Regions from separate parts of the Marinococcus sp. LNHM4E3-1 genome, predicted to be linked through region 2. Evidence: riboswitches for the same ligand, from Rfam matches in the RefSeq annotation. Region 2 holds a riboswitch; the other holds the start of a gene.

Region 1 (10,872 bases), on a different contig from region 2:
TATTGACAGCGGTCAGCTTCATTTCAAACAGCCGGGTGAGGAAAATTGCCGTTTACAGCAGCTATGCGTTGTTTCTTACAGCGCTCGCGATTTTAACGCTGGGATAGCTGTGGCGAAATTTAAAAAGACAGTCGTTTTGTTGTACTGCATGTAACTGTTTTGGTTATAATTAACAATAGAAATGGAGGAATGACAGATGAAAGCACTAGTAACCGGAGCAACAGGCAAATTAGGATCCCAGGTGATGCAGTCGCTGCTGAAAAAGATGCCGGCTGATCAGCTGGCCGTCAGCGTACGGAACCCGGACAAGGCCCAAGATCTGAAGGAAGCAGGGGTGGACGTGCGCCGCGGCGATTTTGACGATCCGCAAAGTCTGGACGAAGCGTTTGCCGGCGTGGACCGGCTGCTGATTATTTCAACAGACGGAGATAATGATACAAGAATACGACAGCATACGAACGCGGTGGAAGCTGCGGCGCGGGCAGGTGTTTCCTTTATTGCCTACACAAGTATCGGCCATGCAGAAAGCAGCACGATGTTTTTGGCTCCGCCGCACCGAGCAGCCGAAAATGCAATCATTGAAACCGGCATTCCGCACGCGTTTCTGCGCAACAACTGGTACTTTGAGAATGAAGTGCCGGGTATTCAGGGAGCCATGAACGGGGCGCCGTGGGTTACTGCTGCCGGGGCCGGCCGGACAGGATGGGCGCTGCAGCTCGATTACGCAGAAGCAGCGGCCGCGGCTCTCGCTGGAGAGGGTGTACAGCAGTCGGTTTACGAGCTTTCCGGCCGTCCGCACACCCAGGACGAGCTCGTAAGCGTACTCGGAGACGTGCTCGGAAAAGAAATTCCAGTGCAGCATGTGGATGATGATGAATATGCGGAGATCATGAAGGAAGCCGGGATGCCGGAGGCGGTTGTACCAATGCTTGTAAGCATCCAGCAGGGCATCCGCAGCGGATCGCTCGACATTGAAAGCAATGATTTTGAAAAGCTGCTCGGCCGTCCGGCCACGTCGATGCATGACGCGCTTGAACATCTCGTGCGGACACTTCCAGCCGAGTCTTAATTACGATAACGCCTCAAGCTGTACGCTTTTGGAGCGCGGGAGCTGATAGCAGTCTCCCGCGTTTTTTCGTGAAGAGGGAAAACGCGGTGCATCCGCCGATGACGATGGCGCTGCCTGCCGCCTGCGCCCAGGTGAGGTGTTCGCCAAAAAGGATAAAGGCAAGCAGGGCGGTAAACAGCGGATTAAAGTTTAAAAACAGCCCGGAGGTTGTCGCTCCCAAATGCTTCACACCTATTCCCCACAGCACCATACAGACAATCGTGGCAATGATGCTTAAAAACAGCATCGATCCGATAAATGCGGCATCGATCTGATGGACCGGAATCTGAAAGCCTTTGACTGGAAGCAGCAGGAGTACGCCGAACAATCCGGAGTAGCAGACCGACATCATCGGAGACACTATGGTGGTCGCCCAGCGGCTGCAGATTGAGTAGAGCCCAAAAACCAGCACTGCCGCAAGCATCCACACATCGCCGGAGGCAAAAGAGAAGCCAGTGAGACTTCCGCCGCTCACGACGAGCAGTACGCCGGCGGTGGAAATGAGCATGGCTGTGATCTGTGCGCCGCGCAGCCGTTCACGGAGAAGAAGCGCCGAAAACAGGGCGATCGACAGCGTATTCATCGTCGAGATAATACTTACGCTGGTGGCATTGGATGAATCAAGCGCGGTAAACTGCAGAATATTAAATAGTGCGACGCCTGTAATTCCCATCAGAAGCAGCGGTACAATCGCTTTTCTGTCAGGAAGCAGGCGTTTTTCTGTGAACAGAATGATGGGCAGCAGGCAGAAAACAGCAATGCCGTAGCGCAGAATCGTCAGCGTCACGGGAGAAGCGTAGGCGGTCAAGCCTTCGCCAACGATGAAATTGCTCCCCCAGCATAGGCTTGCGAGCAGCAGCAGTGCGGTGTATTTCATGATTGTTCCCTCCCGTAATATTGTACGAAATAAATGTATCATGTAAAATGATTGTATAAAATATTATTTTGTATAAAATGATAAATACAAAATATTTATTAATAAAACGATCATGAAAAAGAATTTATTTTTGTTTAAGGTGAAAGAAGCACGGTGAAAACGAATATTATTCGGGAGGGAAACGCATGTTAGACGATGTGGATGTACATATTCTTGATTTACTGCAGACGGAAACGAGGCTCAGCAACCTGGAGCTGTCCCAGCGGGTGAACCTTTCGGCGCCGGCGACCCACGCCCGGGTCAAACGGCTGGAGCAGGAAGGATATATTGATTCGTATACGGCGATCCTCAACCAGGAAAAGCTCGGGTATGATCTTTTGTGCACGGTATTTATGAGTACGAGCATTCACCAGACGCAGGAGTTAAACGAGCTCGAACATCGTTTATCGGAAATGCCGGAGGTGATGGAGTGCTACTGCATGACCGGCTCGTTTGATTATATGCTGAAAACGATCCACCGCAGCCGCAAGGAGCTGGAGGCGTTTATCCGGGAGCTGAACCAGCTCGGCGTCTCCCAGCTGCAGACGAGCATCGTGCTCCGGGAGGTCAAGGCTTCGACGGTGCTGCCGCTCAGGAAATAAAAATAGATTCAGAGATTAATATAGAAAAAACGGAATAGCCAAAACCGAGCAATTAATACGTTAAAATGCCTTTAAAAAAAGCGGATATGTTATCGTAGTGGGGCTGCATAGAGCGGAGGAGAATAGCAATGATACCGGATGGTTTTCGAGAGTATGACCCGATTAAATACGCTTCAACAATTCGACCAATTCAAAAAGGCTTTTCAGGAAACGGGAAATTTATTCTGGATGATAAATATTTGCTGAAGACTTTTCCAGTCGGGAGGCTTGGGGAACGAAAGCATGTGTTCAAAGTGTTGAATACGCTTGAAAATTATTCTTCCTTTATTCCACGTGCAATAGATATCGGAAAACGGAAGTTAGATGATGGAAATGAACAGGCGTTTATGCTGATGACATATCTGCCGGGAGTTGATGCAGAAGCAGTGCTTTCTTCTCTTTCCCAAAAAGATCAGTACAAAGCAGGTTTTGAAGCATCCAAAGAGCTTGCAAGGCTGCATGAGCTTGAAGCACCACCTGAATATCCTGATTGGAAAACGGTGAAAACAAAAAAGATCGACCGGTACTTCGAGCAGTTGAATAAAACAGGGGTGGATCAGGAAACGGTGCATCTGCTGTATACTTATATCAAAAAGCACGAACATTTAATGGCAGACCGCCCAAATAGATTCCAGCACGATGATTTTCATCCCTCAAATCTGTTGATAGCAGGAGGACGGTTCCAGGGAATTATAGATTTCGACCGGATGGATTGGGGTGACCCGGTGCATGATCTGCAAAAAACCGGCTTTTTCACGAAAAATGTAAGTCATGCGTTCAGTAGGGGAAGTATCGATGGTTATATTCAAGCAACAGAATTTGATGAAAACCTTTTTTGGAGGCTGTATACATTGTATTCAGCCGTTCATGTCGTATCAGCGATAGTATGGGCATACCGGGAAAGTAACGTGCAGCATGACAAGTTGCTCAGGTACAGTAAAGAAGTTATTCAGGACCACCATTATTTTGATAGAAATATACCGGAATGGTATTGGAAATAGAGCTTATAAAGTTACTCGCTTTAACTGTTCTTTTTAAATCCATCAGTCAACGGAGGAATTCAGATGCATACCGAAGATTTTATCAGCATTATGATCCATCAGACCGATTTGAAATTAACGAGCTTTATTAAAGAAGAACTGCAGGCGTTTAATCTTACTCCGGAGCAGAACCTTATCATGATGCTTTTGTGGGAAGAAGACGGCCGCACCCAGAACGATATAGCCCGCAAGCTGCAGAAGGATAAAACCAACGTTGCCCGGATGGCCGCCCAGCTTGAAAAAAAGCAGTTCGTGCGGCGGGCGGCGGGGACTGAGGACCAGCGGGCCATGCAGCTGTTTGTGACAGAAGAAGGAAGGCATCTTCAGGAAAAGGTACGCCCGGCGGCCGAGCGTTTCAACGCTGCCGTGACGAAGGGAATTAGCACAGAAGAGCTCAAAGCGCTTGAACAGACGCTTGCCAAAATAAATAAAAATGTTTCGGGGAGTCTCTGGGGGGAGTAGGGGCTCTCGGAGTAGATTCTTTGCAGGAGCCGGAAAAATATGTTGTACTAAAGATGCAGATTAAATGAATTGAATATATTTTTTGAATAAATAGTTGCTATGCATACTAAAATGAAAGTGAGGGATTATTCATGGCGCATCAACAGCATTTGTTTCAGCGCCGGATCCGTGATAAATGGACGGTACAGTACGAGGAATTCGGTTTTCCTTCCATTCAGAAGGGGTGGGTGCTGCCGGTGGACCGGTGGAAGGAGTTTGATCCGTTCATTTTAATGGCCGAGGACTGGTTCAAGAAGGGCACGTTCCCGGATCATCCGCACCGTGGCTTTCAAACCGTTACGTATGTGGTGGACGGAAGGCTTGAGCACATTGACAACGGCGGCGGCCGTGACATTCTCGAGCCCGGCGACGTGCAGTATATGAATGCCGGCTGGGCGGCCCGCCATGCAGAGGACGGGGTGGAAAATGATATCGCCCATACCCTGCAGCTGTGGCTGAACCTGCCGAAGGACCAGCGAAATACCGATACCATCTACCAGAATGTATACGGAGAAGAGGCTCCAACCGTACAAATTGACGGCGGATATTTAAAGGTTTTTTCCGGGACCGTCGCCGGGGAAGAAGGGCCGCTGAACTCGCTCGTCCCAATCACGCTGACCGAAATTAATTTATCGGAGGGAGCGGAATACGTGCATCATCTGCCGGAAAACCATAATGCCTTTTTATACACGCTCTCCGGCAGTGCCGATGTGGCGGATGGTACCGTCAACAAGCATGACGTGGCGACGCTCACCTTCGAGGATAACGGAGATCCGGAAGCGCTCTCGACGCTCCGCATTAAAGCCCACAAGCGCCGGACGAGACTGCTCGTGTACTCCGGTGAACCTATCCGTGAAGGGATTGTACCGTACGGTCCGTTTGTGATGAGCAGTATGGAAGAAATCAGGCAGGCGTACCGGGACTTTCACGAGGGAAAGTTCGGCCCGCCCGCAGAGTAAGCTGAACAGAGTGTCATTCAATATGAAGGAGATGGAGCAGAATGGATGTACTGACAGCAATTCATTCACGCCGCAGTAACGGACTAGTAGAACAAACCGAAGTACCGGAGGATATCATCGCGCAGGTGCTCGAAGCCGGCACCTGGGCGCCGTCGCATCACAAAACGGAGCCGTGGCGGTATTTCGTCATGACCGGTGACGGGCGCAGGCAGCTCGGGGAAGCGATGGCCGCCATCGCCGCGGAAGGTATGACGCCGGAAGAAAAAATGGAAAAGCAAAAGAATCTCGAAAAGCAGAAGGAGAAGCCGATGCGGGCACCGGTCGTGATTGCAGTGGCAGCCGAGCCGTCTGAGGAAGAGCGGGTGGATACGCTTGAAGAGTACGGCGCAGTATACGCCTCCATCCAGAACATGCTGCTTGCTGCGCATGCCCTAGGGCTGGCGGCCTTCTGGCGCACCGGGGCGCACTGCTATCATCCGAACATGAACGATCTGTTCGGCCTGGGGCGGCGGGGAAAAGTACTCGGACTGATTTATATCGGCTATCCGATGCGGGAGATGAAGGAAGGGCACCGGAAGCCGGTGGAACAGGTGACCACCTGGATAACGGAATAATTGCGGGATAGAAAAAACAGGCAGCGGGAGGAAGCCGCTGCCTGTTTTTTGTTATTTTTCATCGTGCCTTTTGTTCAGCTGCTGACGCAGATTCAAACGCTGCTGTAAGTATTCCCGAAGAGAAATTTCTTTTTGGACCCATTGCTGTTTTAGAGCATTAAGCTGGTTTAAAAGATGATGTTTGTTCATACGATCCTCCTGCAACCATATTTCAATTATATTGTATCCGCTTAACAATTATTTAAAACCTCGAATGATATGTGAAAATGAATGAAAATTATAAAAACGCAATATTTTTAGTTTGAGTATTGAAACCGCCTGGGAATATGGTAATAAATACAAGCCATAGCGGCGGAAATGTCGGGAATCCATAAGCCTGCAACATAAGCCAAAAAGTACTAAAGGGAGACCTCTGTGCTTTTTGGCTTTTATTTTATAAAAATTTAAGAGGTGAAATGGATTGAAACAATACAGCCATATCCTGGCAGCGCTTGATGTGCTCAGTAACCCTAATGTTGATGCCTTTGACGAAGCGTGCCGTGTCGCGGTTAAACACGATGCCGACCTGACGCTCGCCTATGTGTTTCATTATAATGAATATTCCTCGCTCGGATGGATGGACCCGATCGGCATCAGGCGGCTGCACGCAGAAGCAGAATACCGGCTTGAAGCGTACCGGAAAAACGCCGAAGAAAAAGGCGTACCGCGGGTAAAAACCGTCCTGGACAATGGAGTGCCGAAAAAACGTCTCGTGAACCAGCTCTGTGAAAGGGTTGACCCGGATCTTATCATTCTCGGGCAGTCCGGCGGCAATGCCCTCGGCCAGGCGATACAGGGAAACACCACCACAAAAACGGTGGTGAAGCACGCTCCCTGCGACGTTCATGTCGTTGACCCGGCGATCGCTTCGATCCAACGGGCGCACACTGCACCGCTTCAGTAAATCAAAAGATCCCCGGTGGAGTAATCCCGCCGGGGATCTATATGCGCCATTAAAGTGTGTAGTGGTTTTTATCGTCCCATTTTTGTTTAATCACTGGAAGGTCACTAACGGTAGTGATGATAAGCTCTTCATCGCGAAAGGCGTTTAAGCTGGCGAGCAGTTCATCCTCGGAACAAAAATAAACGGGTTCCGAGCTGCCGAAGCGTGAGCGGATATCGGCGGCTGTTCCTATGTATACCTGGTTTTTGGGACGTTGAAGTACATATGCAAAATGGTCGATGGCAATGACCTCCTTTATAGGGACTTATAGTAAGAATAGCACGTCAGGGGTGAAACAGAAAGCAGAATGCATGGAATTTAAATAGAATATGAACAGTAAAGAAAACGGCTTGATCCTGGCGGGAGCCATATTCAAGCCGTTTTTGAGTTGTTTAAGGGGTTTACTTTTCATCGGGCCTTGGAGAAATAAAGCAGAAAATGCCTAAAAGAAGGGCGGAAACCGCTATAGCCCAGTACGTAAACAATAAGCTGACGAGAGTGAGAGTGCCGAACCAGATTTGAAAAAAACGGCGTTCGTTCATAGCTTCACCTCTTATGTGGAATTTAGAGCTCGGGAGTCATAAGCTGCAGGGCCGCTGAAACAGCCTCCGGGTGGCTTCTTTTCCCGTCGGGGTCTGGGCAAGCCCTCCTTCAGCAGTCTCTTTCAGGCTGCCCGGCATGTCGCGGCCGATCGTATGCATCGTCTGAATAACTTCATCGCAGGGGATGCGGCTGGTTATGCCTGCTAAAGCCATATCGGCCGCTGAAAAAGCGATGGAGGTGCCGATGACGTTTCTTTTCACGCACGGCACTTCGACGAGCCCGGCAGCCGGATCACATACGAGTCCGAGAAGGGACTTCATTGCTATTGCGGTGGCGTGGGCTGCCTGCTCTGGGGAGCCATGCTGCAGCTCCGTAATCGTGCCCGCAGCCATGGCCGTCGCTGAGCCAATTTCCGCCTGACAGCCGCCTGCCGCGCCGGAAATAAAGGCGTGATTCGCAAATACGTAACCGATGGCACTTGCTGTGAACAGCCCCATCGTCAGAGTGTCATCATCGATGCTGCGGTTATCCTGGAGAGAGACCAGAATGCCCGGTAGTATACCTGCGGACCCGGCCGTGGGAGTTGCGACGATAAGGCCCATTTTTGCGTTGCTTTCCGACGTGGCCATCGCTGCTTCCATCGCCGTGCTGATGACCGGTCCGGATAACGGGTCGGTGTTTTGATTATACTGATGCATCCGGTAAGCATCACCGCCCGAGAGCCTGCTCTCTGTTTCCGTAATGTTACTCACTCCGTCCCGGACCGCCTGCTTCATTACCCGCAGCCGCTCCTGCATGCGTCCGAAAATCTGCTCCCGGGAAAAATCGGAGCGGCGAACCTCACGGCGCAGCATCCATTCGCCAATGGAAATGTCCTGAGCCATGCATTCCTGTACAATACTTTCAATGGTATCGTTCATATAAATGAAGCCTCCTTTTTCGTTCGGGCTGCAATCGTTAAAATATCCGGACCCGTTCCCAAATTAATGCTGGTGTCATGACCGTTAATTCCATAAATGCAGGCCACTCCGCCGCCGATGGAGGCGCCGGATACGCGGACGGTTTCTATGCCGGACGATGCCTGAAGATGTACAGTGTTCGGGTGGCATCCGCCTGGAGTGCCCGGACAGAACTGGAAGTCGTAACGAAGGCCTGCGTCTTTGGCCAGCGCATACGCACTCCGGACGTTGGTGTCGTGGGCGGATAATCCGAGCAGGCCGCCGATTATGGCTTTGTCCGAGCCGTGTCCCTGATAGGTGGAGGCGAGAGAGCCGTAGAACGTGATTGTCACATCTGTGACCTCTCCCAGCCAGTCGTGCACAAATTTCCCGATCGATACGACCCCCGCTGTGTGAGAGCTCGAAGGACCGACCATAATCGGGCCGATAATATCAAAACAGCTGTCAAACTCCATAACGATTCCTCCAAATTTGAATTGAAAACGATTACATTAATACAAAAAAAGACAGAGAAACGGCCTGAATCGCCGTTTCTCTGTCTGTGTGCCTGAAAGATTTCATTCTTTGGCAAGAATTTTCTTCTTCGGCAGGTACGCGTACCTTCTCCAGAGGTGCATCCTGTACTGGTCCTGGTACCTGAGAGTTTTTTCTTACCGGCTGGTGGGAAGAATTGCTCCTTCGGTGCTGTAATATTCTACAGGCTCTCCCAATACATTCATCTGCAAAACCAATATTTTGTTACTTTTAGTGTAAACATCCGGTCTGGAAAAGTAAACCTATTTTTTGACAGCTGGCATGAGAGCGATATACTGGATGCAGCCTGTTAGCCTGGAATAATAAACCAATTTACCGAAAGAAATGAAGGGATGCGACTATGAGCGAACAAATTATTCTGCGCCCCGTCACAGCAGAAGATGAAAAAGAAATTAATATTCTCCGGCGCCAGCCCTCTGTCATGCATTATACGCTGGGACTCCCTTCGGAGCGAAGAGCCTCCAACCAGTCATTTATCGAAGGGCTGACGGCGAACGATCATGTGATCGTTCGCCGAGTACGGCGGCCGCGTCGTCGGTATCGGCTCTCTGGAGGTGCTGAGCGGTAAGCTGCATTACTACGGCATGACTGCCATGGCGGTGCACGATGAGTTTCAGAACCGGGGGATCGGCAGCCGTCTGCTTGATCATCTGCTGGATATCGCCGATAATTATTTAGGCTTATTCCGGCTGGAGCTCGATGTGGTGGAAGAAAACACGCGCGCAGTACAGCTGTATAAAAGCCGCGGGTTTGAACCAGAAGGGACGCTCCGTAAAGCCCATTTTGCCCGTGGTTCGTTTTACAATGTGCTGGTGATGGGCCGGCTGAACACTGCGTTGTTCCCGGGCAGCTGAGAACTTCGTTGGAAAGTTAAGGAAACGGGGAGATTGTCACTTCCAAAAATTAGCTTATTATGAAAAAATATAAAAGAAGAGCTTACAATAAGAGTGATTAAAGGAGTGTATGTATGCAACAGGAACCTGCCGGGTTTGGCAGCAGGCTGCTCGCTATTGTTATTGACGGCCTCCTGCTTTCTCTCCCCATCCTTCTCATAAGTATGCTGGCCATGCTATGGATCAACCTCGATGAAGTGAATGTCGATATATTTTCCGGTGCCGGATCGCTTCTATATTCCATGATTCTGCCGATAGTATGGCAGGGCCAGACGGTCGGGAAGTATGCCATGGGCATTCAGATTGTGAAAATGGACGGAAGGAAGCTTGGCATCGGGGCAATGCTGATGCGCGTGCTCGTAGCTAATATTTTGTACGGAATTACTCTATACATACTGATGATCACGAGTATAATTATGGTGCTTGTCCGTAAGGACAAACGGGCAGTGCATGATTTTCTTGCGGGAACCCGGGTGGTGAAAAAAAGCCGGTAGCTTTACTATCGGGATGGTTACGCCAATCATGCGAGCGGAGGAAATACATGATGAAAAAGATCTTTTCTGCCGGGGCAGCCGGCATATTCATTCTTTTAAGCGCCTGTTCCGTGCCTTCTTACTATACGGAGGAAGAGGAAGATGTCCCTGGAAATATAGAAACGGAATGGGGAGAAGAAGTGCCGCTTCCGTTGTTGAACGATGCACCGGTTTCGAGGGCGCAGATTAACGAGAATGAAGAGGGGGAGCCCGAAGAAGTGGAGATTTGGTACAGCGAGGAAGAAGAGGACGAGCTTCTTCCTTATTTTCAGGACGCGGGCAACCGGCACCGGTATGAAGAGGACTACAGTACACGGCTTGTGTACGGCATCAACAGCAACGACATTCACATTATTTTAAATTACGAAGCGGGCGATCAGATGGTATTCGGCGCTCACGATGACGTGCTCAGTATTGGGGGACGTCCGGTGGGCCGGGATATCCAGAGTGGGCCGATTACGTACACGTTTTACGCGAAGGGAGGCACCTATTCCCTCTCCTATTCAGAAGAGGCCAGGGCGGACACCGACGCGCACCGTGAACAAATTAAAGCCTTTTTACAGAACAGCGGCTAGGTTGAAGTCACGTTGTCTTGAGGAGGGAAGAGCCGTGGACTTGCTTATGGATATGCTGATCGTTGGCGCTCTGC
Region 2 (10,872 bases):
ATGATCCCCTGCCTGAATAGCTGTTCATTCACTTCTGCCACTGGACGGCCGAGGTCAACCACAAATTCATTAAACGATGGCGCCTCATGGACAAGCTCAATGCCTTTTTGTTTGAGCAGCTGTTTAAAGAAATGAGCACTTTTAACATTTCTTTCTGCCGTTTCCTTCAGCCCTTTTTTACCGAGAGCCGTCATTGCGACAGAAGCAGCCAGCGCGTTCAGAGCCTGGTTTGAACAAATGTTGGATGTCGCTTTATCCCGGCGGATATGCTGCTCTCTTGCCTGCAGCGTCAGTACATAACCCCGGCTTCCGTCTTCATCCTCCGTCTGTCCGACAAGACGCCCGGGGACCTTCCGAATATGCTTTTTAGTGGTGGCAAAAAATCCGCAGTGCGGTCCGCCAAACTGCATTGGAATACCAAGAGGCTGAGCGTCTCCTGCCACAATATCCGCTCCGAAGCTTCCCGGCGGCGTCAGAACGCCGAGCGCAAGGGGATTTGCCGACACTATCATCAGCGAGTTTTCTTTATCGGCTGCCTGCCTTACAGCAGCTAAATCTTCAATAGTACCGTAAAAGTTTGGGTACTGCACAATCACTCCTGCGGTATCAGCATCGATCATGTCTTCAAGCTTAGCCATATCCGTATGCCCGTCCTTTTCGGGAACGATTTTCACTGTAAGTCCGGGCCCGGCAGCGTATGTTTTCAATACATCGAGCGCTTCAGGGTGAACCGTTCCAGAGACGACAACGGTACGGCGCCTCCCTCTGTTTTCACTTGCGGCCATCAGTGCTGCTTCTGCGAGCGCCGTCGGCCCGTCATACATGGACGAATTAGCAATATCCATTCCCGTAAGTTCACTGATCATCGTTTGAAATTCAAAGATTGCCTGCAGCTCGCCCTGCGAAATCTCCGGCTGGTACGGAGTATATGCCGTGTAAAATTCCGAGCGCCGGAGCACATGATCGACGACTGTCGGTATATAATGCTCGTACACCCCTGCCCCGAGATAGGAGACGCAGTCCTGCACGCTGGTATTTCTGTTACTGAGGCGCTTCATTTCCTTTAGAAGATCCGTTTCGCCAAGAGCCTTCGGCAGATTCATTTCTCCGGAAAAGCGAATATTTTCCGGTACGTCCTCAAACAATTCACCGATCGAATCCACACCGATCGTTTTAAGCATTTCTTCTTTATCCTCGCCGGTTACCGGCAGATAGCGATAATCCATTCTGGTGCCTCCTCTGTTTATTTTTCCCGTTTATAAAAGGGCACAGCTGCCACTTTTGCGCGTTTGGCTTTGCCCCGCACATCCACTTCGACAGCCTGACCGAGATTCGTCCATCCAATATTCAGAAGTGCAAGTCCCACATTTGCTTTCAGCGTCGGCGACTGAGTGCCCGTAGTTACCCAGCCGATTTCCTCTCCGTCATCATTGTGTACCATGTAACCCGGGCGCGGAATTGCTTTATCAACCATTTCGATCCCGACAAGTTTACGTTTTAATCCCGCTTCTTTTTGTTTTTTTAAAGCTTCTTTACCAATGAAATTATCTTCCTGCTTCAGCTTTACGCAAAAGCCTATGCCTGCTTCAAGCGGCGTAATATTTGCGCTCAGCTCCTGGCCGTAGAGCGGCAGCTTCGCTTCAAACCTCAGGGTGTCTCTCGCGCCGAGACCGCATGGAATGAGTCCTTCGGATTCTCCTGCTTCCATGATCGTCTCCCAGCTTCGGATGGCCTCTTCAGCCCGGCAGTATAATTCAAAGCCGTCTTCTCCGGTATAGCCGGTTCTTGAGATGATAATATTTTCTGCTTCTCCGACTGAAGCACCGGCAGCAAACCGAAATGGCAGAATCTCTGCAAGAGAAGCATCGGTTACTTTCTGCAGCACCGTTTCTGCCACCGGGCCCTGTACAGCGATTAGTGCTGTTTCTTCCGAAATATCGGTAATACTTACGTTTTTCGTTACGTGGCGGCGAAGCCATTCCAGATCTTTTTCAATGTTAGCTGCGTTCAAAACGAGCATGTATTTTTCTTTTTCGAGCTGGTACACGAGCAGATCGTCAACCGTACCTCCATCTTCATAACACATGGCGGTATAAAGTGCTTTTCCGGGTTCTGCATTTTTTATGTTGTTTGTGAGCATATACTGTAGAAATTCAGCAGCACCCTCTCCTTCTACGATCGCCTCACCCATATGGGAAACATCGAACAGACCAGCCTTTGTACGAACCGCCTCGTGCTCGTCTTTGATGCCGGAAAACTGAACAGCCATTTCCCATCCGCCAAAATCGACGGTTTTTGCTCCGTGTTTTTCATATACCGGATACAGGGGTGTTCGTTTTAATTCTGCCAAGAAAATCACCTCATCATTATTTTCTGAAAAATCAAAACAGTAAAAAGCATAAAAAAGACAGAACTCCATAAGATATGGAAGCTCTGTCCTATAACCAGAAAGTTTCTCCTTTCCGTCGTACGGAAAGAGTGTCTTCGTGGGTGGCTTCTAAAAGAAGCGCTCTCCAGAGGAGCGTCCAGTAAGAGTCTGTTTGCCTGAGAGATTCACCTGTTACGGCTTGCTCCTTCGGCGCTGCCTGGCAGTCTCTCCCCTTACCATCATCCGCGCATTATATGTACATCTTTATTTACTCATATTCTATCACTAATTCAGATAAAAACCAATGCTGAAAAAAATTAACCCGAACGTTTCCGATAAATTGTACTGCATCATTCGTTTATCACTTTGGATCAATCATTTCTTCTCACTGTAATATTGTTTATACTAAAATCAGCATAAAAATTGGAGGGAAACTATGAACTGGAAACAGCTTCCACTGGGACCACTGCAGACAAACTGCTATGTTCTGTACGATAATGATAAAAACGCCGTAATTATTGATCCGGCCGGGGATGCCGATAAACTGCTCACCTATCTTCAGGAAAACGAGATGCGTCCTGTAGTCATTCTGTTAACACACGCCCATTTTGACCATATCGGTGCGCTTGATGCCGTGCGGGAAGCCTACAATATCCCTGTTTATCTTCATGAGCATGAAAGGGACTGGCCTGGGGACGCCCAAAAAAACGGCTCCGGACGCATGATGCCGGAGGCTGCGTTTACTGCAAAGCCCGCGGATCACCTTCTGCAGTCTGAAGGAACGCTTCAATTCGGCAGCTTTGAATTCCAATGGCTTCATACACCGGGCCATTCGCCGGGAAGTGTTTCCTATTGGCATAAAGAAACCAACACAGTCTTCTCCGGCGATGTATTGTTTTCAGGTGGTGTTGGACGTACTGACCTTTACGGAGGCGACATGGATACGCTGCTAGCCTCTATTCACGAGCAGTTGCTTGAACTCCCGGAAAATACAATAGTAGCCTGCGGCCACGGCCCCTTCACCGATATCGAAGCCGAAATGGATTCCAACCCGTTCATTAATGGGTTTGGCGCATAAAAATAAAGACCTCTGATTTAAAATTAGAGGTCTTTTAATATCTTAATACAGTAAATGAAATTATTTATGCATTCCCGCCCAGTTTCAGACGGTTAGTACTTTAATCGTTTTCTTCGATCCATTGATACACATGCTCGCGCAGATCCTCTTCGGTTTCACCACCTTCAGCAGGGTGGTCTGCTTCGGCCATCGGCTTCACTGTGTACTGGTCCTCAGGGCCCGGTACAACCTGGGTAAAATCAACGTTAGGCTCTGTAATCTTCACGTCTTCGCCGTCTTTTTCCACATCGAATGTAGCAATACCGCCTGTATCGGTATATTCCTGATCCTGACCGGAATAGAAATTGCCGAGAGAATAATAAACAAGCGTTTCATTTCCTTCTTCACCCTCAACCCATTCCATCGGCTGAAGCACGTGAGGGTGATGACCAATAACTACGTCCACTTCCTGGTCTGCAAGAAATTGGGCCAGCTCTTTTTGTTCTTCATTCGGAAGGCGCTCGTATTCATTTCCCCAGTGCATATTGACAACTACGATGTCCGCGTCATCTCTCATCGCTTCGACATCTTCCTGTATTTGTTCTTTATCAATTTTCTGCACGACATATTCATGCCCCTCCGGCACCTCGATGCCGTTCAGCCCATATGTATAGGAAAGCACACCCATGTCTACGTCCTTTACATCTACAATACGCTGCCGCTCTGCATCTTCCTCGTCCTTATAGACTCCCACGTAATCCATACCTGTCTGCTCATAATGATTAATCGCATTGTTTACAGCCTCCATTCCACGGTCAAGCGTATGGTTATTGGCTCCGGAGAGCATGTCCACTCCGGCATCCTGAAGGTCGTCTACAATTGCATACGGACTGTTAAAGGAAGGATAAGCCGATAAACCAAGCTCCTCGCCGCCGGGTATTGATTCCTGGTTCACAATCGTGTAATCCGGTTCTTCAAGCATCGGAGCAACTGCCTTCAGCGCCGGAGTGAAATCGTACTCCCCGTCTTCTTCCATTCTTTTATATACACGCCCGTGCAGCAAAACGTCTCCCGCCGCGCCAATCGTAACGCTTTCATCTTCCTGCTTCTGATTTTTGGAATCTTCTTCTGTCTGTGCTTCTGAATTTTCATTCTGCGCCTCCGAGGCTTCATTCTGTGTCTCAGAATTTTTATTTTCCCCAGCGCTGCTGCAGCCACTTAAAAGGAAAATCCCGCACGTTAATCCATAATACAATTTTCGCATGACATCCTCTTTTCTTTTAAATAGAATTCCTAGTCTAAATATACTATAAGTTTACTAATATATTCATTGGAATTGAAGAGGTTTTCATGCATTTTTATGTCTGCCGGGGCAAAATATTTCTTTTTCCACATACAGCCAGCGTCCCCAGGACACCCGCAAGCGGTACGATTACCCACCATTCCTGATAAAGCAGAGGGTAAGAAAAATTCTTCGAGGTTATTGGGAATAAAAACTGAGTACCGTTTCCCAGAAAGTCAATCAGCATGGAGCCGACGGCCAGCGTAAAAAATGAAGCTGTCCAGGCTTTTGGGAATCCTCCCCCGAGCACGCGGCAGACAACCGGAGCGAACGCTGCCGCAATAAATGGCACCGTCAGCAGCGTATGAAAAATATAATTGCCAAACAGCTTCGGGATATCAGGCACAATCACCATCACACCGAATGCCATCACCTTCAAGCGTTGTGAAACAATTAAATCCGGATTTCCGTAAAATATATACATTACTGCTGCGCCGGTTAGCAGATGCAGCAGTGTACTCGGTACATGTTCAATCAATATTTCAATCACAGGCCGTTCCTTCTTTCTGCTGGAGATGATTATTTTATTCACGGTTTTCTATTCTCATAAACTTCCTTCAAAACGCTATAAACGGCTGGGTTGAATGAGACAGCTTTCGGGGTATAAAAGAAAAGCAGCCAAACTATTGTCAGGAGGAATTTTATAATGACCCCCGTAGAAAAACCGTCCGCGCTAAACCGGGCGCGAAAGAAAAAAGCCCCCGCCATGAAGGCAGAAGGCGAATTTGCCCGCCAGCTCAAAGCCATTCTCGTTTTTCAGCAAATCGATAAGCAGACCGCTGACAAAATGGACAACAGCTTCCGGCCGAAAAAAACGATTTATGCTCTCACTGGAGAAAAGTTGAGTATGAAAGATATTGCGTTTGTAATCAAATTGAAAGGCTTTAACGGCCTTTACCGTTTATTTTCCGCTTATAAGGCTGTTTGTCACACAAACGACCTCGGGGAGCCGGTGATTGTCTTTCAGCGGCGTCCTTAGCCGGCCTGCTAAGAAAGAAGTTACCACCGTTTTTCATTTTCCTGGAAGTACGCTCTGCTTCCAACGGTTTCTGTAGACAAACCATCATCGGCTTCCATATACTATTAGTAGGCAAAATATACAGGTATTTTTGAATCATTACATATTACAGAGGAGTGGATGGTTTGACAAAAGCACCGTTTCGCGCAGAACACGTAGGAAGCTTTCTCCGTCCGGAGCGACTCAAAAAAGCCCGCCAGCAGTACACAGAGGGAGAGTTAAGCGCCGGGGCGCTATGGGACATTGAAAATGAAGAAATTGCTGCTCTTGTTGAAAAACAAAAAGAAGCTGGTCTTCCGGTCGTAACAGATGGTGAATTCCGCCGCGCATGGTTCCATCTCGATTTTATGCAGGAGGTCGAAGGGGCAGAATTTATTAAATTGGACCATGGGCTTGTATTCAGCGACAATACGGAAACAAAAGCCGAGGGGGTTAAAGTTGTTAATAAATTAGCCTTCAGCGACCACCCTGTTGTCCGCGAGTACGAATTTCTGCACAGCCTGAAAGGGGAGCACGCCGCCCGCGTGACAGTTCCAAGTCCGAGCATGTTTATTTTCCGGACTGTAACCGAAGAAGAAAAAAATGTCTATAAGTCGGAAGCTGAGCTGTTTTCAGACCTCGTGCAGGTGTACAAGGATACGATACAGGCTCTTTACAAGGCTGGCTGCCGCCACCTTCAGTTTGATGATACAACCTGGTCTTTATTTCTCGGAGCTGAAAAGGATAAGGACCTCGTACTTTCCGGCGGCTTGCTTGAAGCACGAGGCCTGGACCCGAAAGAAACGCTGGAAATGTTTGTAAACACTGTCAATGAAGCGATCGCTGATAAACCTGAAGATATGCGGATATATATGCATGTCTGCCGCGGCAACTACAAGTCCACCTATGCATCCAGCGGCAGCTACGACGCCGTTTCAGAATATATGTTCAGTAAATTAAACGTCGACGCCCTCCTGCTGGAATTTGATGACGAGCGCTCCGGAGGCTTTGAGCCTTTAAAGTATGTGAACCGCAGCGATCTTCAGGTAGTTCTCGGTTTAATCACTTCAAAATTCCCTGAACTTGAGAATACGGATTTAATTAAATCCAGACTGCAGGAAGCAGAAAAATATGTACCACTTGAACAACTTGGTTTAAGCCCTCAATGCGGCTTTGCTTCTACCGAAGAAGGCAATATCCTCACTGAAGAAGAGCAATGGGCGAAAGTTCGCCACGTTGTTTCTCTTGCCGAAGACGTCTGGCAATAAGCATTCGGAAAAAGAAGCCGGCGTTTCCCGGCTTCTTTTTTAACAGGTGCGTATGACAATATTTCTTATCAAAGCACCCGGGTACGTAAATCTTTTCTGGCATTTAAGCCAGTCCCAATATTATAATTTCAGTAAGTATAAAAAAGGTGGAAGATAAAATGGTTATGGAAAGAGACATGGAATCAATCAGGAAGCTTTTGATTGATCTGAAAGAGCAAAAGCCCGGATTCAGCCTCACATCTAAAAACGAAGAAACCGATTATTATATGTATCTGCTCACCGACGGAGGCCTGATCGAGGCTACCCGGCATAAAACCTTGAGTAAGCAGGTGACAAGCTACCATAATATTAAAATTACATTTGCCGGCCATGATTTCATCGATGTTGCCGAAGACGACAATATTTGGAACAAAACAAAGGAAAAAGCCATGGAAAAAGGATGGTCGATGTCAAATATCCCTCTGACTGTCCTGACAGATTTACTTAAAATCACTCTTTATCAGCATTTAAGCAACGACTGACGCACAACTAATTTCTCACGATTTATGTTTTCCACATAGCTTTCTGCAGGCCTCCTGATGATTCAGGGGGTTTTTTGTTGTACTGCCGGAGTGTTTTCTCCCCGCCCTGTCCCCTTTTTTCTTCTGCAGCATATTTTGGCTTTACTGATTTTTATAGATTAGTTCATTCCTCACGAAAAATCAGAATTAGGTTATTTTTCTCACGTTTTTCATTTGTAATATTACGTTCGTTTTTTCAATCAAATCTTAAGTTCAATTGCCCTGAAACCCTTTATCTATAAGCGTTTTATAAATATTACACATAATTTCTCATATATTTCATAAAGCTTAATCTTGTTACGTTTGCATTACATTCGTCCTATTCGCTTGAAAGTTCTTCTCCTGCGAGTTAAATTTACAAACGTGCGATAGGTTATTTCAAAATATACGCATCCAATACTAATTCGTTTATGTCCATTCACCCTTAATGCTTACTAAATAAAAAAACTTTTATACTCTCCGAGGAGGAATTTTTCAACCATGATGAAATCTACGAAAGCTTCACATTGGATCGGCGGCGCAGTTCTTGGTACAGCTCTAGCTTTTGCAGCACCAGCGGTAAGTGACGCATCAGACAGCCTGCTAGTCCAGGGGGACTCCAATGACTCTGTATCCGAAGCCCAATCTGTACTCGATGATAAAGGATATTACGATTATGAAGTAGACGGGATTTTTGGTTCGATTACGGCAGCAGCTGTACGTGATTTTCAGGCTGATGAAGGTCTTACGGTCGACGGCATCATCGGGCCAAATACAAAAGCAGCGCTGTACGGAGAAAGCTCCAGCAGCTCAAGTGAAAGCGATGTTGAAGAAAGCTCTGAAGCAGACGACAGTGATAATGAAGCAGTAGAATCTGCCTCCACTTCCGAAAGCAGTAGTTCTGAAGATACCTCCGGCGGAGAGTCCATGACAGTCGAAGCGACTGCTTATACAGCAGACTGCGCAGGCTGCAGCGGTATTACAGCTACCGGTGTAAACCTAAATACCAACCGCTATGCGAAAGTAATCGCTGTAGACCCTGACGTTATTCCACTTGGCTCTCAAGTACAAATTGAAGGTATGGGTACTTATACCGCAGCGGATACCGGCGGAGCGATAAACGGAAACCGTATTGACGTTCACGTTCCAAGCAAGTCCGAAGCTTATTCCTTCGGCCGCCGAAGCGTGGAAGTAACTGTAATAGATTAATCTACTTATAAGCTTTATAAATATAGAGCCGCCTTACCATTTTGATGGAAAGGCGGCTCTATTGCATTTACTCGTTTACCACTTAGTATATGGTAGAAATTTGCCGTTCAACGTGACAACCACCCGGTCCCCTTTTGGATCTTCCTCACGTTCTACATCCATTTTAAAATCGATGGCGCTCATAATACCATCACCAAATTCCTCATGAATGATTTCCTTTAATGTCGTTCCGTATACCTGAGTAATTTCGTGAAAACGGTAAATAAGCGGGTCTGTTGGAACACCTTCACTTAAAGAACCTTTGTAAGGTACAGCCATCAGTTCATGCTTGATTTCTTCATAAGGAACTTCGAGGTAGTTAATGAGCGCGTCTGCTTCTTTTTCGTCCATTGATGCCTGTCCCTGAATAACAGCAGCAACCCAGGTTTTATTGCGGCCCACAGCTTCAGCTAGATCCTGATAAGTAGCTCGCTTCCTGTTTTTTGCTTCTATCAGCTTGGCGGTGACTTCACTCATTTCCATTATTTTGTCCCCTTCCTTATTCTGTTCTCCTTCACTTTAACATGCAGCCATTCCTCTGATACATGCTTTTTGCCATCTTCTTTTAGACGTCTTCCATTCCACCTGCTTTAACCCTAGTTCCAAAAGCTTATTTTTTATTCATTCGCTATCATTTTGTTTCAAAAAGATGCATGAAGGATATATGTATAGTTACCTGCATATTTTTATGCTGTTTTTAAAAGTGAATAAAACCTGCTTCAGCAGCAATGAGTTAGACCATTGGGAGCTAATCATAAGCTGAAAAGAAAAAGCCTGACAGCTGATTCTTTTTAGTTCCAGACATGCACCGGGTGCTTCTGTGACTAAAACAGATTATTTCTATTACCCCACGAAGGAGTGCTTGTTATGTCTTATTATTCTCCCTATATTGTTACGACTGTAGCTGACGCCAACTATGCAGAACACACAGCCGTTTCTTTTACCTCTCTGCTCACGAACACTACGATGCCGGAGAGAATCGAATTTCACATTATTGAAACCGGCTGGAGCAGCTATCAAAAGCAAATGCTCGAGCAGCTCGGAGCCCATTTTAAATCCCGTGTCGTTTTTCACGCCATCGACACAAACAAATATAAAAACCTTTTTCAGGCGAATCACAAATATTCTTATCATATTACCAATGCTGCCTATTACCGGTTGTCCATACCGTACTTGTTTACGGATGCAGACAAAGTATTGTATATCGACTGCGATACTATCATTCAGGAAGACATTACAATTTTATGGAAGATTCCTTTGCGGCGCCAGGTTATTGCTGCAGCAGAAAACTTCGGCGGATTTTACCGTAACGACGATTTGTTCATGCCGCCGGAAGCTAAATATTTCAATTCCGGTGTCATGATGATTCACGTGACGAATTGGAAAAAACACCAGGTGACCGATCAGGTCGTACAGTTTATCCAAAAGCATGAGAGCCGGATGCTTTATCACGATCAGGACGGCTTAAACGCTGTGCTTTACAATCATTGGTTTGAGCTTCATCCTAAATGGAATACAATGACCGATATGTTTTTGAAGGCTGTGCCTGATACCCGTCAGGGGAAAAAGGTGATGAGCGCTGTCGAAAAGCCGGCTGTTATTCATTTTACCGGCCCGGAAAAACCCTGGCAGCCAAACACTAAACACCCTTTAAAGCATTTGTATCATGAATACGCTGCCCAAAAAGATGAAATTGTCGTAAAGCCTACTTCCCTTTAATACCAGTGCCGCTCTTTTAATCAAAAGAGCGGCTTTATTTTGTTTCAGACTCCTTGCTGCTGCAGACAAATATTAAATAATTAATGTCTTTATCCACGTCCCAGATAATAAATGGATCGATCACTTCCCGCGGCATCCGTGTCAGTAAATCTGTTTCTTCGATGATACCTTTTACGAGGGAGGTTTTTGCTTCTTCCACTTTCTCTGCATATCCTTCTTCAAGAAGCTGGCGTTCTACCGGGGTCAATACATTCGTTCGTTCAATCAGCACTACACGGTGATTTAAAGGTTTTGTATTTACCGAAGCAGACAGACCTTCTTTGTTTTCTCCTGC

The links. Region 2 has a riboswitch for glycine ahead of gcvT (glycine cleavage system aminomethyltransferase GcvT). Riboswitches for the same ligand answer to the same signal wherever they lie in the genome.
Region 1: linked by a shared signal. The riboswitch ahead of ACTRXI_RS01575 (serine dehydratase beta chain) and the one ahead of gcvT (glycine cleavage system aminomethyltransferase GcvT) in region 2 are both predicted to bind glycine.

Annotation. Positions count from the first base shown of each region.
Region 1 is NZ_JBQLID010000001.1:318,174-329,045, forward strand. It holds gene ACTRXI_RS01515 (hypothetical protein) at 1-107, shown strand, start outside; gene ACTRXI_RS01520 (SDR family oxidoreductase) at 197-1,069, shown strand; gene ACTRXI_RS01525 (DMT family transporter) at 1,083-1,985, opposite strand; gene ACTRXI_RS01530 (Lrp/AsnC family transcriptional regulator) at 2,171-2,626, shown strand; gene ACTRXI_RS01535 (aminoglycoside phosphotransferase family protein) at 2,755-3,666, shown strand; gene ACTRXI_RS01540 (MarR family winged helix-turn-helix transcriptional regulator) at 3,730-4,167, shown strand; gene ACTRXI_RS01545 (pirin family protein) at 4,299-5,165, shown strand; gene ACTRXI_RS01550 (nitroreductase family protein) at 5,207-5,779, shown strand; gene ACTRXI_RS01555 (hypothetical protein) at 5,831-5,968, opposite strand; gene ACTRXI_RS01560 (universal stress protein) at 6,240-6,722, shown strand; gene ACTRXI_RS01565 (hypothetical protein) at 7,163-7,303, opposite strand; gene sdaAA (L-serine ammonia-lyase, iron-sulfur-dependent, subunit alpha) at 7,340-8,224, opposite strand; gene ACTRXI_RS01575 (serine dehydratase beta chain) at 8,221-8,718, opposite strand; glycine riboswitch at 8,797-8,874, opposite strand; glycine riboswitch at 8,878-8,982, opposite strand; gene ACTRXI_RS01580 (hypothetical protein) at 9,138-9,365, shown strand; gene ACTRXI_RS01585 (GNAT family N-acetyltransferase) at 9,352-9,651, shown strand; gene ACTRXI_RS01590 (RDD family protein) at 9,765-10,184, shown strand; gene ACTRXI_RS01595 (hypothetical protein) at 10,232-10,798, shown strand; gene ACTRXI_RS01600 (hypothetical protein) at 10,833-10,872, shown strand, end outside.
Region 2 is NZ_JBQLID010000005.1:174,865-185,736, reverse strand. It holds gene gcvPA (aminomethyl-transferring glycine dehydrogenase subunit GcvPA) at 1-1,226, opposite strand, end outside; gene gcvT (glycine cleavage system aminomethyltransferase GcvT) at 1,244-2,350, opposite strand; glycine riboswitch at 2,432-2,519, opposite strand; glycine riboswitch at 2,523-2,611, opposite strand; gene ACTRXI_RS07570 (MBL fold metallo-hydrolase) at 2,805-3,446, shown strand; gene ACTRXI_RS07565 (CapA family protein) at 3,547-4,689, opposite strand; gene ACTRXI_RS07560 (hypothetical protein) at 4,784-5,257, opposite strand; gene ACTRXI_RS07555 (hypothetical protein) at 5,414-5,746, shown strand; gene ACTRXI_RS07550 (5-methyltetrahydropteroyltriglutamate--homocysteine S-methyltransferase) at 5,902-7,032, shown strand; gene ACTRXI_RS07545 (DUF2513 domain-containing protein) at 7,191-7,553, shown strand; gene ACTRXI_RS07540 (3D domain-containing protein) at 8,073-8,780, shown strand; gene cynS (cyanase) at 8,856-9,302, opposite strand; gene ACTRXI_RS07530 (glycosyltransferase family 8 protein) at 9,687-10,538, shown strand; gene ACTRXI_RS07525 (Na-translocating system protein MpsC family protein) at 10,573-10,872, opposite strand, start outside.